3 regions of the Cytobacillus pseudoceanisediminis genome follow, and region 2 is predicted to be linked to each of the others. Evidence: riboswitches for the same ligand, from Rfam matches in the RefSeq annotation. Region 2 holds a riboswitch; each other region holds the start of a gene.

Region 1 (3,277 bases), 2.4 Mb from region 2:
ATATATCATGATAGATTTACACATTTTGGAATCCGCGGAAGACGAAATAGTTTGAAAATTCCTTTTGCAAACGGGTGGTATAGTTGACATTCCTTCCTATAAGTGCTAAATTTGAATCAGCCGTTATGCATCGTGTTATATTTTGCTAGCTGCTTTTTCAACCGTTAGGCAATGGTCTGGATGAGTAATGAACGTAAAGTTATAAGCGTGTATATGGTGAATTTACACATGGCTTTTTCTAGCCAATAGGAGGATTTTTTCATGAAAAACGGTAAAGTAAAATGGTTCAATGCTGAAAAAGGTTTCGGATTCATCGAAGGTGAAGACGGAAACGACGTATTCGTACATTACTCTGCTATCCAATCTGAAGGTTTCAAATCTTTAGAAGAAGGCCAAGAAGTTTCTTTCGAAGTTGTTGAAGGTGCACGCGGACCTCAAGCAGCTAACGTAACTAAACTATAATCGACAGACCCATACAAAAACAGCCTGGCCATTTGGTCAGGCTGTTTTATTTATCAACGATTGTATATAAGTACATGCTATGCCACAACCTATGGGAAAAAGGGAAGGTGGTATAAGATGGATTTTTTATGGGAATCAGTCCTTTTAATTTTTTCAGGGGTATTGCTTTTACGTGTGGCCGGAAGAAAATCCATTTCGCAAATGACATTAGCTCAAACAGTTGTGATGATTTCAATAGGTACCATTATCATTCAGCCGATCATTGAGACAAGTGTTTGGAAAACGATTGTGGCAGCAGCTATCTTAATCGGATCATTAATATTAATGGAATATCTGCAGGTAAAGTTTAATTTTATTGAAAAATTTATAACGGGCAAATCCAAAATTGTGATTGAGGATGGGAAGCTAAAAACAGCAAATATGAGGAAGCTGCGCTTTACAGCTGATCAGCTGGAAATGAGGCTTAGAACCAACGGAATCACAAAAATTTCAGATGTCAAAATGGCTACGCTTGAACCGAATGGACAGCTTGGGTATGAGTTAATGAATGATGCGAAGCCTTTGACTGTTGGAGAATTTAAAAGGCTGATAGGAGAAATGATTTTGCAGTCACCCGTTCAGCCTGCACCACAAGCATCAGGTGATATATTTCAGGAGCTGAAAAAGGGGCATTCCCCGCCAAATTCAAAAGATCTGCACTAATTTTAAGCCGCATTGCGGCTTTTTTAAATTCATAATCCCCATCTTTCCCCTTTTAAAGTATTATTCAGATTCTTAATCTATAACAAAAAAGTGCTTGAAGTTTCGCGAGTTTCCTGTATAATTTTCAAACGTGAGTTATTTCAGAATAATTTCATATAAATCACTTATCAAGAGAGACTGAGGGACTGGCCCGAAGATGTCTCGGCAGCGGGCTCTATAGAGCGCTGTGCCAAATCCAGCAAGCATAGGTGCTTGGCAGATAAGAAGAGAACGATTGATTTGTTAAGATCTCTTCTTGCTTGAAGAGGTCTTTTTATTTTGCTGGAAAATCCATTCGGAGAGGAGATTTTTAATGAAAAACAAGGGCAATCCCTGGGCATTATTGCCGCTTTTGGCTTTCCTTCTAATTTTTATTGGAAGCGGCATAGCAACAGGAGATTTCAATAGCATTCCAATCATTGTCAGTGTATCCGCTACAGCCGGAATAGGACTGGCAATGAACAGAAAAAAGCCATTCATGGAAAAAGTAGAGATATTCACTAAAGGGGCAGGTCATCCCGATATTATATTAATGTCCATCATTTTTATCCTGGCAGGGGCCTTTTCTGGTACAGCTAAAGGTATGGGTGCAGTTGATTCAACAGTGAACCTTGCACTCTCTTTTATCCCGCAGAATCTGCTTATGGTCGGAATTTTTATCATTGCATGCTTTATTTCATTATCAATGGGAACATCAATGGGGACAGTTGTAGCTCTCGCTCCAATTGGTGTAGCTCTTTCTGCGGAGACCGATATTTCCGTCGCATTGGCCATGGCAGCAATAATAGGCGGTGCCATGTTCGGGGATAATCTTTCCGTCATTTCTGATACGACCATTGCAGCGGTCAGGACACAAGGAACGAGAATGACCGATAAATTCCGTGTGAATTTCTTAATCGTCCTGCCTGCTGCATTGCTTACGGCTTTGATTCTTGGGATTTTAACAGCAGGTCAGGAAAGCGTGGTAACCAGCGGGGATTACAGCTTTTTGAAAGTAGTCCCTTATCTTGGCGTATTGGCTGCAGCTTTGCTTGGCATGAATGTCATTCTTGTCCTTAGCGGGGGTATCCTTCTTGCAGGGCTGATCGGAATTGCAGACGGCAGCTATACCTTTGTTTCATTCCTGCAAATGGTTGCTGAAGGAATGGCTGGTATGCAGACCCTTGCGATAATTGCCATCCTCATTGGCGGATTGGTTGAGATCATCCGATTTAATGGCGGAATCGATTACTTGCTTCACATGGCTACAAGCAAAATAAAATCTCGCAGGGGAGCTGAATTTGGTATTGCGTCACTTGTCACCCTGACAAATTTATCTACAGCCAATAACACAATTGCCATCATTATTGCAGGGCCGCTTGCCAAAAAAATTGCAGATCAATATGAGATTGACCCACGTAAATCAGCAAGTATTCTTGATATATTTGCCTGTTTTGTACAAGGGACTATCCCATATGGGGCACAGATGCTGGCTGCTTCCGGGCTCGCTGCCATTTCGCCGGTGAGCATCATGGCATATTCCATTTATCCAATATTAATTGGCATTTGCGGTGTTATAGCCATTTTGATTAACTTCCCTAAGCTAAAAAAGCAATAGATGAAAGAGCCTTTGTTGGGCTCTTTTTCTTTTCGAATAATGCTATGTTTTGGAAATAATCTTTGATATAATTAGAACGAATGTTCTGTCAAATTTTGCTGAGCCATTGCCGTTTTTTGATTTGGTATAATGGTAACATTGCAGAAAGAATCTCAGGCAAGGAAAAGAGGGTGTTAGATATGAAATTTATCCATACCGCTGATTGGCATTTGGGCAAGCTGGTCCATGGTGTATATATGACCGGAGATCAGCGTCATTTTTTGCATCAATTTATTGATGTGGTAGAGGAAGAAAAGCCGGATGCAGTCGTTATTGCAGGAGACTTATATGACCGTTCCGTACCTCCGACTGATGCTGTAGAATTGCTGAATGAAATCCTTTTTAAAATAAATGTAGAGCTCAATACACCTGTGGTTGCCATAGGAGGAAACCATGACAGCGCTGAAAGGCTGTCCTTTGGTAGCTCCTGGTACAAAC
Region 2 (3,277 bases):
TCATATGAATCTCTCCTTAACGTTTGTCTAATTTAGTTGTTATGATATCTCCAATAAACTGGATGATAAATACGATGATTAGAATAATGACAGTCGCCATAAGCGTCACATCACTGCGGCTCCTCTGGAATCCTTCCAGGTAAGCAAGGTTTCCAAGTCCGCCAGCACCGATGACACCGGCCATGGCCGTGTAGCCAACAAGCGCGATGGCTGTAACGGTAATTCCTGAAACAAGGGCGGGCATTGATTCCGGAAGCAGAACCTTCCAGATAATCGTGCTTGTTTTTGCCCCCATAGACTTGGCCGCTTCAATTACACCTTTATCTATTTCCCTCAAGCCTATTTCCACCATACGGGCATAAAAAGGGGCGGCACCAATAATTAATGCAGGCAGTGCTGCATCTTCCCCGATCATTGTTCCTAGAAGAAACTTGGTAAATGGAATCAATAACACGATCAGAATAATAAACGGAATTGAGCGGAATATATTGACGAAAGCAGAAATAACTTTATTAATTGCTGCGTTTTCCCAGATGTTACCCTTGGAAGTCAGGAAGAGCAGCAATCCCAGAATTGCACCTAAAATAAAAGTTGCGAGAACAGAAATAGCTGTCATATATAGGGTTTCCATTGTAGCTTCCCACATGGAATCCCATTTCACATTTGGAAACCATTCGTTAAGCATTGGAAATCACCTCCACGCCAACCTGCTGAGAATGAATAAATTCAATGGCTTTTGCAACTTCCTCTGCTTCTCCATCAACATGGATGAATAAAGTACCGTAAGAACCATTCTGTGTCTGGGAAATCTTTCCTTGAAGGATATTTACGGTTACCTGGAAATTACGGATCAGGTTTGTAATCAACGGCTGTTCAGCTGATTCGCCGACAAACCCTAATTGCACTACTTTTCCTTTTGGATACAAATCGACCAGATGATCAATCGTTTCCTTAGTTTCTTCAGGCTCTGTCACCTGCTGTACAAACCGCTTTGTAATCACAGCTTTGGGATTCCTAAATACATCCAATACAGGCCCGATTTCAACAATTCGGCCGCCTTCCATGACTGCAACCCGATGGCAGATTTTACGGATAACGTGCATTTCATGAGTAATTAGGACAATCGTTAAGCCCAGACGCTCATTGATGTCAACAAGCAGCTCCAAAATGGAATCTGTAGTCTGCGGATCAAGTGCAGATGTCGCCTCATCACAAAGCAGTACTTTTGGATTGTTGGCAAGGGCTCTAGCAATTCCAACCCTTTGTTTTTGACCGCCGCTGAGCTGGGAAGGATAGGCATCTTCTCTTCCTTCGAGGCCAACGAGTTTAATGAGCTCGTCTACCCTTTTCAGCCTTTCCTGCCGGGAAACACCAGCAATTTCAAGCGGAAAAGCGATATTCTCTCTTACCGTTCTCGACCATAATAGGTTGAAATGCTGGAAGATCATGCTTATTACCTGACGCGCTTTTCTTAGCTTGCTTCCCTTTATCTTTGAAACCTCATTTCCTGCAACTGTCACACTGCCATGGGTAGGAAGCTCCAGCCCATTCAGCATGCGGATCAAGGTACTTTTACCTGCACCGCTATATCCGATAACTCCGAAGATTTCTCCTTCCTTTACTTCCAGGTTTACATTGTCAACAGCTTTTACCTGGCCTTTTTTTGAAGAGAAAATCTTCTGTACATCTTTTATAGAAATCAACGTGAATTGTCACCTCTTTAATCGAAAGATACAGATTATAATTATTAGACTGCTTATATTCCCCTATTTTTTACTCCTTATAGGCTTTCATGCGCTAAAAGCAAAAATGCCTTTCTGCACATGAGCAGAAAGGCATTAAAAATTAAGTCCTTTCTCTCATCTGTCAAAGCTATGCTTTGAGTGAATTGGCACCATTTCAAATAATTGACGGTTGCCGGGCTTCATAGGGCACTTCCCTCCACCTCTCTTGATAAGAGCGTAACGATTTATATTCAATTAATATTTTAATAAATTAAGCAGTTTATTAATTACGTTTGCTATCGTATCATAGCCATCAAAAAGGTGTCAACGAAGAAATTTTAAACTTTCGGAAAAAAATGAATGGTAAATTTTCCTTTATGCTTTTGCAGAAAGTGATGTAATGCCTGCAGCTGCTTCGATCGCCTGTTCCAGATCTTCAATCAAATCTTCCGCATTCTCGATTCCGATAGAAATTCGAATTAGATCCTCCGGCACTCCCGCAGCTTTTAAACCTTCTTCATCAAGCTGCTGGTGAGTTGTACTTGCAGGGTGGATAATCAGGCTCTTTGCATCCCCGACATTTGCCACATGTGCCCAAAGCTTCAGGCTGTTTATTAGCTTGGCACCTGCTTCTCTTCCGCCAGCAATTCCAAACACAACCACAGCTCCTGCTCCTTTCGGCATGTATTTATCCGCCAATTTTTTATCCGGATGGCTTTCATTTCCAGGATACAGGACCCAATTAACAGCTGGATGCGCCTCTAGATACTCCACTACTTTTTTCGTGTTGGCAACATGCTCTTTCATCCGTACATGCAAAGTTTCAAGCCCCAATGTGAATTGAAATGCACTTTGCGCACTCATAGCAGGCCCTAAGTCTCTCAAAAGCTGTACGCGTGCTTTGATAATATAAGCCGCCTCGCCAATTGCTTCGCTATAGACAATATCATGGTAGCTGGGATCTGGCTCTGTAAAGCCCGGGAACTTATGGGAATTCCAGTCAAATTTTCCTCCGTCTACAATAATTCCTCCCATTGTTGTTCCATTGCCGAGCAGCCATTTAGTCGCAGAGTGTATAACAATGTCAGCCCCATGTTCGATCGGCCTGCATAGATAAGGTGTAGCAAAAGTGTTATCGACAATCAGCGGCACACCATTCTCGTGTGCAATTGCTGCTACCTTTTCAATATCCAGGATTTTTAAGCTTGGGTTCCCTATCGTTTCGGCAAAGATGGCCTTTGTTTTATCTGTAATCGCGTTACGGAAATTTTCCGGCTCTTTTGGATCAACCAGTTTCACTTTAATTCCATACTTGGGAAGTGTGACTGCAAACAAATTATAAGTACCGCCATATAAATTGGACGCAGCAATAATTTCATCCCCTGCTTCAGCTATGTTTAAAATGGCAAGCGTAATGGCAGATTGTCCGCTTGCAAGAGCCAGGGCACCAACTCCTCCTTCAAGCAAGGCCACTCTTTCCTCAAATACACTTACAGTCGGATTATGTATCCTGCTATAAATATATCCTGGCTCTTTAAGAGCAAAGAGATCTG
Region 3 (3,277 bases), 2.3 Mb from region 2:
GCTGACTTTTATAAAAGGGAATTTAATGTTGAATTGGATCCTGAAACCGAAATAGCCATCCTTTTTGGTGGTAAAGCAGGATTGGTTGAAATCCCTCAATGCCTTTTAAACCCTGGGGACAGCGTATTGGTTCCGGACCCGGGATATCCTGATTATTGGTCAGGTGTTGCACTTGCCAAAGCAAAAATGGTGACAATGTCTCTAAGAGAAGAAAATAACTTCCTGCCAGTATACAGTGAATTGTCAGCAGACCAGCTTAATGCAGCCAAACTGATGTTCCTTAATTATCCAAATAATCCCACTGGAGCAGTGGCAAACAAGGACTTTTTCAAGAAACAGTTGATTTGAGCAGAAGCCATGGTATTTGCATCGTCCATGATTTTGCATATGGAGGAATTGGTTTTGACGGCATAAAGCCTGAAAGCTTTCTTCAGGCAGAAGGGGCAAAAGAGGTCGGAATTGAAATTTATACACTTTCAAAAACATTTAATATGGCAGGCTGGAGAGTTGGATTTGCAGCTGGAAATGCAAGTGTCATCGCAGCACTGAACCTTATGCAGGATCATCTATACGTCAGCTTGTTTGGTGCTGTTCAGGAAGCTGCAGCAGTTGCTCTGTCAGGACCACAGGATTGTGTTAAAGAATTGAATTCCATATACGAATCCAGACGTAATACATTCATCTCTGGCCTCAGGGAAATCGGCTGGAATGTTCAAGCTCCTAAAGGCTCTTTTTTTGCATGGCTCAAGGTCCCTGAACAATTTACATCGGAAGAGTTTGCTGACTATCTCTTGGATAAAGCGCATATTGCGGTTGCACCAGGCATCGGATTTGGTGATTTTGGAGAAGGGTATGTGAGAGCGGGTTTACTGACATCTGAGGAGAGACTTAAAGAAGCAGTGGGCAGAATAAAAAAATTAAATTTATTTTAAATTTTTCTCATAATTCAATTGACAAAAATATTAAGCACTGTCATAATTCTAATTAAATTTTAATTCTAAATTAACTGAATACTCGTTTCGTTTTCTTATCAAGAGCAGGCGGAGGGACTAGCCCTATGAAGCCCGGCAACCGACTTATACATGAGCACGGTGCTAAATCTTGCAGCTTATAGCTGAAAGATAAGAAGATGTTAGATTGCTATCCTAACCTCTTCTTATTTGAAGAGGTTTTTTATTGTTTTCATTCTTTGATTTTTGAAAGGAAGAATATACATGAGTGAAATTATTGCAACGTATCTGGTTCATGATGAAAAACATAACCCGGAGAAAAAGGCCGAGGAGATCGCTTTAGGCTTAACGGTCGGGTCATGGACCCATTTGCCGGAACTAGAAAAACAGCAGCTGGAAAAGCATAAAGGCAGGGTCGTTTCTGTTGAAGACTATACTAAAGATGAAGAAAAAAGGAAACAGCCGCAGTCATTAAGATTGCCTATCCAACTGTTAATTTCAGTCCTGATTTACCGGCAATATTAACAACAGTCTTTGGAAAACTATCATTGGATGGAAAGATTAAATTGTTAGATTTACAGTTTTCCAATGAACTTAAAAGCTTTTTTCCTGGGCCACGATTCGGGATTGACGGACTGAGGGAAAAACTGAATGTATATGATAGACCCCTTCTGATGAGCATCTTCAAAGGGGTGCTGGGCAAAGACATGGATTTTTTAACTTCGCAGCTGAGGGAACAGGCCCTTGGCGGCATCGACCTTGTAAAAGATGATGAAATTCTATTTGAAAACCGCCTTACACCTTTTGAAGCCCGGATAACCGAAGGCAAAGAAGTGCTAAGGCAGGTTTATGAGGAAACAGGCCACCGTACCCTATATGCTGTGAATTTAACAGGCAGGTCTTTTGATTTAAAAGATAAGGCAAGGAAAGCATCCAGACTTGGTGCAGATCTTCTTCTCTTCAACGTATTCTCGTATGGGCTCGATGTTTTGCAGTCATTAAGAGAAGATGATGAGATAGGGCTGCCTATCATGGCACATCCTGCAGTTAGTGGAGCTCTTTCTGCTTCAAGTGTTTATGGGATTTCCTATCCTTTGCTTTTAGGCAAACTCCTCAGGTATGCAGGCGCAGACTTTTCTCTATTCCCTTCACCTTATGGATCGGTTGCCCTTGAAAAAACTCTGGCCTTATCAATTGGGGATACCCTGACTAGGAATGATTTCTGCAAAAGAACCTTTCCGGTTCCATCAGCCGGCATCCATCCGGGTCTTGTACCTTTGCTTTTCGAAGACTTCGGAATAGACAGTGTAATTAATGCCGGAGGTGGCGTACATGGGCATCCGGATGGGGCAAGAGGAGGCGGTTTGGCATTCCGCCAGGCAATAGATTTAATTTTAAATGGGGCTTCTTTAACAGATGCTCCATCAAACTTCCCTGAATTAAAAAAAGCGATTGATCTGTGGGGGTACAAAGAGGTGGCTGTAAAGAATGGCTAAAGTGGCGGTATTTTGTGATTTTGATGGAACTATTACCGAAAACGATAACATCATTCATATCATGAAGCACTTTGCTCCTTCTCAATGGGAGGGGATAAAAAATCAAGTTCTGGGACAGGAAATTACCATTCAAGAAGGAGTAGGAAAGATGTTTTCCCTTCTGCCAAGCAGTCTGAAAGATGCTATCACCGATTTCATCTTAGAAAATGCAAGAGTAAGAGAGGGATTTCAGCCATTTATCGATTATCTGGAAAAAGAAAAAATACCGCTTTATATAGTCAGCGGAGGAATAGATTTTTTTGTGGCTCCTGTACTGGATAAGTATGGACCCTTTGAAGAGGTGTTCTGCAATAGTTCTGATTTTAGCGGCGATACAATTAATATCTTATGGCCCCATAGCTGCGATGAAAAATGCAATAAGAATTGCGGCTGCTGCAAGCCTTCTATTATGAGGAAACTGGTGGATGAGAACACCTTTAAAGTGGTGATCGGAGATTCAGTAACCGATCTGGAGGCTGCCAAACAGGCAGACTTTGTCATTGCCAGAGATCTGCTCCTGGAGAAAAGCAAAGAGATGAACCTAAATCATTCTGCCTTTGAAACATTCTATGATTGCATTGAGCTTTTAAAAAGATTAAATGAGGTGAGGGTATGAGCAGAGTTGGGGAAAAATGGAATGAGCTTGCAGATATTAAGGAAGAGCTTGCAGAAAGGGACTGGTTTATGGGAACAAGCGGAAATCTGGCCATTAAGGTCAGCTCACATCCCCTTCAATTCCTCGTAACAGCAAGCGGAAAGGATAAAAGGAAACGCACTGATGAAGACTTTCTC

The links. A riboswitch is a leader RNA that binds a small molecule or an ion and turns the genes downstream of it on or off. The one in region 2 is predicted to bind S-adenosylmethionine.
Region 1: it holds a riboswitch for S-adenosylmethionine, as region 2 does, so the genes downstream of both, M5V91_RS09880 (Na+/H+ antiporter NhaC family protein) here and M5V91_RS25720 (methionine ABC transporter ATP-binding protein) in region 2, are expected to answer to the same signal.
Region 3: it holds a riboswitch for S-adenosylmethionine, as region 2 does, so the genes downstream of both, mtnW (2,3-diketo-5-methylthiopentyl-1-phosphate enolase) here and M5V91_RS25720 (methionine ABC transporter ATP-binding protein) in region 2, are expected to answer to the same signal.

Annotation. Positions count from the first base shown of each region.
Region 1 covers NZ_CP097349.1:1,846,902-1,850,178, reverse strand. The annotation lists gene M5V91_RS09890 (cold-shock protein) at 262-462, shown strand; gene M5V91_RS09885 (DUF421 domain-containing protein) at 580-1,164, shown strand; SAM riboswitch class I at 1,326-1,430, shown strand; gene M5V91_RS09880 (Na+/H+ antiporter NhaC family protein) at 1,517-2,800, shown strand; gene M5V91_RS09875 (exonuclease SbcCD subunit D) at 2,980-3,277, shown strand, end outside.
Region 2 covers NZ_CP097349.1:4,817,246-4,820,522, reverse strand. The annotation lists gene M5V91_RS25730 (MetQ/NlpA family ABC transporter substrate-binding protein) at 1-4, opposite strand, end outside; gene M5V91_RS25725 (methionine ABC transporter permease) at 17-685, opposite strand; gene M5V91_RS25720 (methionine ABC transporter ATP-binding protein) at 678-1,703, opposite strand; SAM riboswitch class I at 1,857-1,960, opposite strand; gene M5V91_RS25715 (O-acetylhomoserine aminocarboxypropyltransferase/cysteine synthase family protein) at 2,100-3,277, opposite strand, start outside.
Region 3 covers NZ_CP097349.1:2,481,200-2,484,476, reverse strand. The annotation lists partial or broken gene M5V91_RS13310 (pyridoxal phosphate-dependent aminotransferase) at 1-932, shown strand, start outside; SAM riboswitch class I at 1,025-1,128, shown strand; partial or broken gene mtnW (2,3-diketo-5-methylthiopentyl-1-phosphate enolase) at 1,215-2,446, shown strand; gene M5V91_RS13300 (2-hydroxy-3-keto-5-methylthiopentenyl-1-phosphate phosphatase) at 2,439-3,101, shown strand; gene M5V91_RS13295 (methylthioribulose 1-phosphate dehydratase) at 3,098-3,277, shown strand, end outside.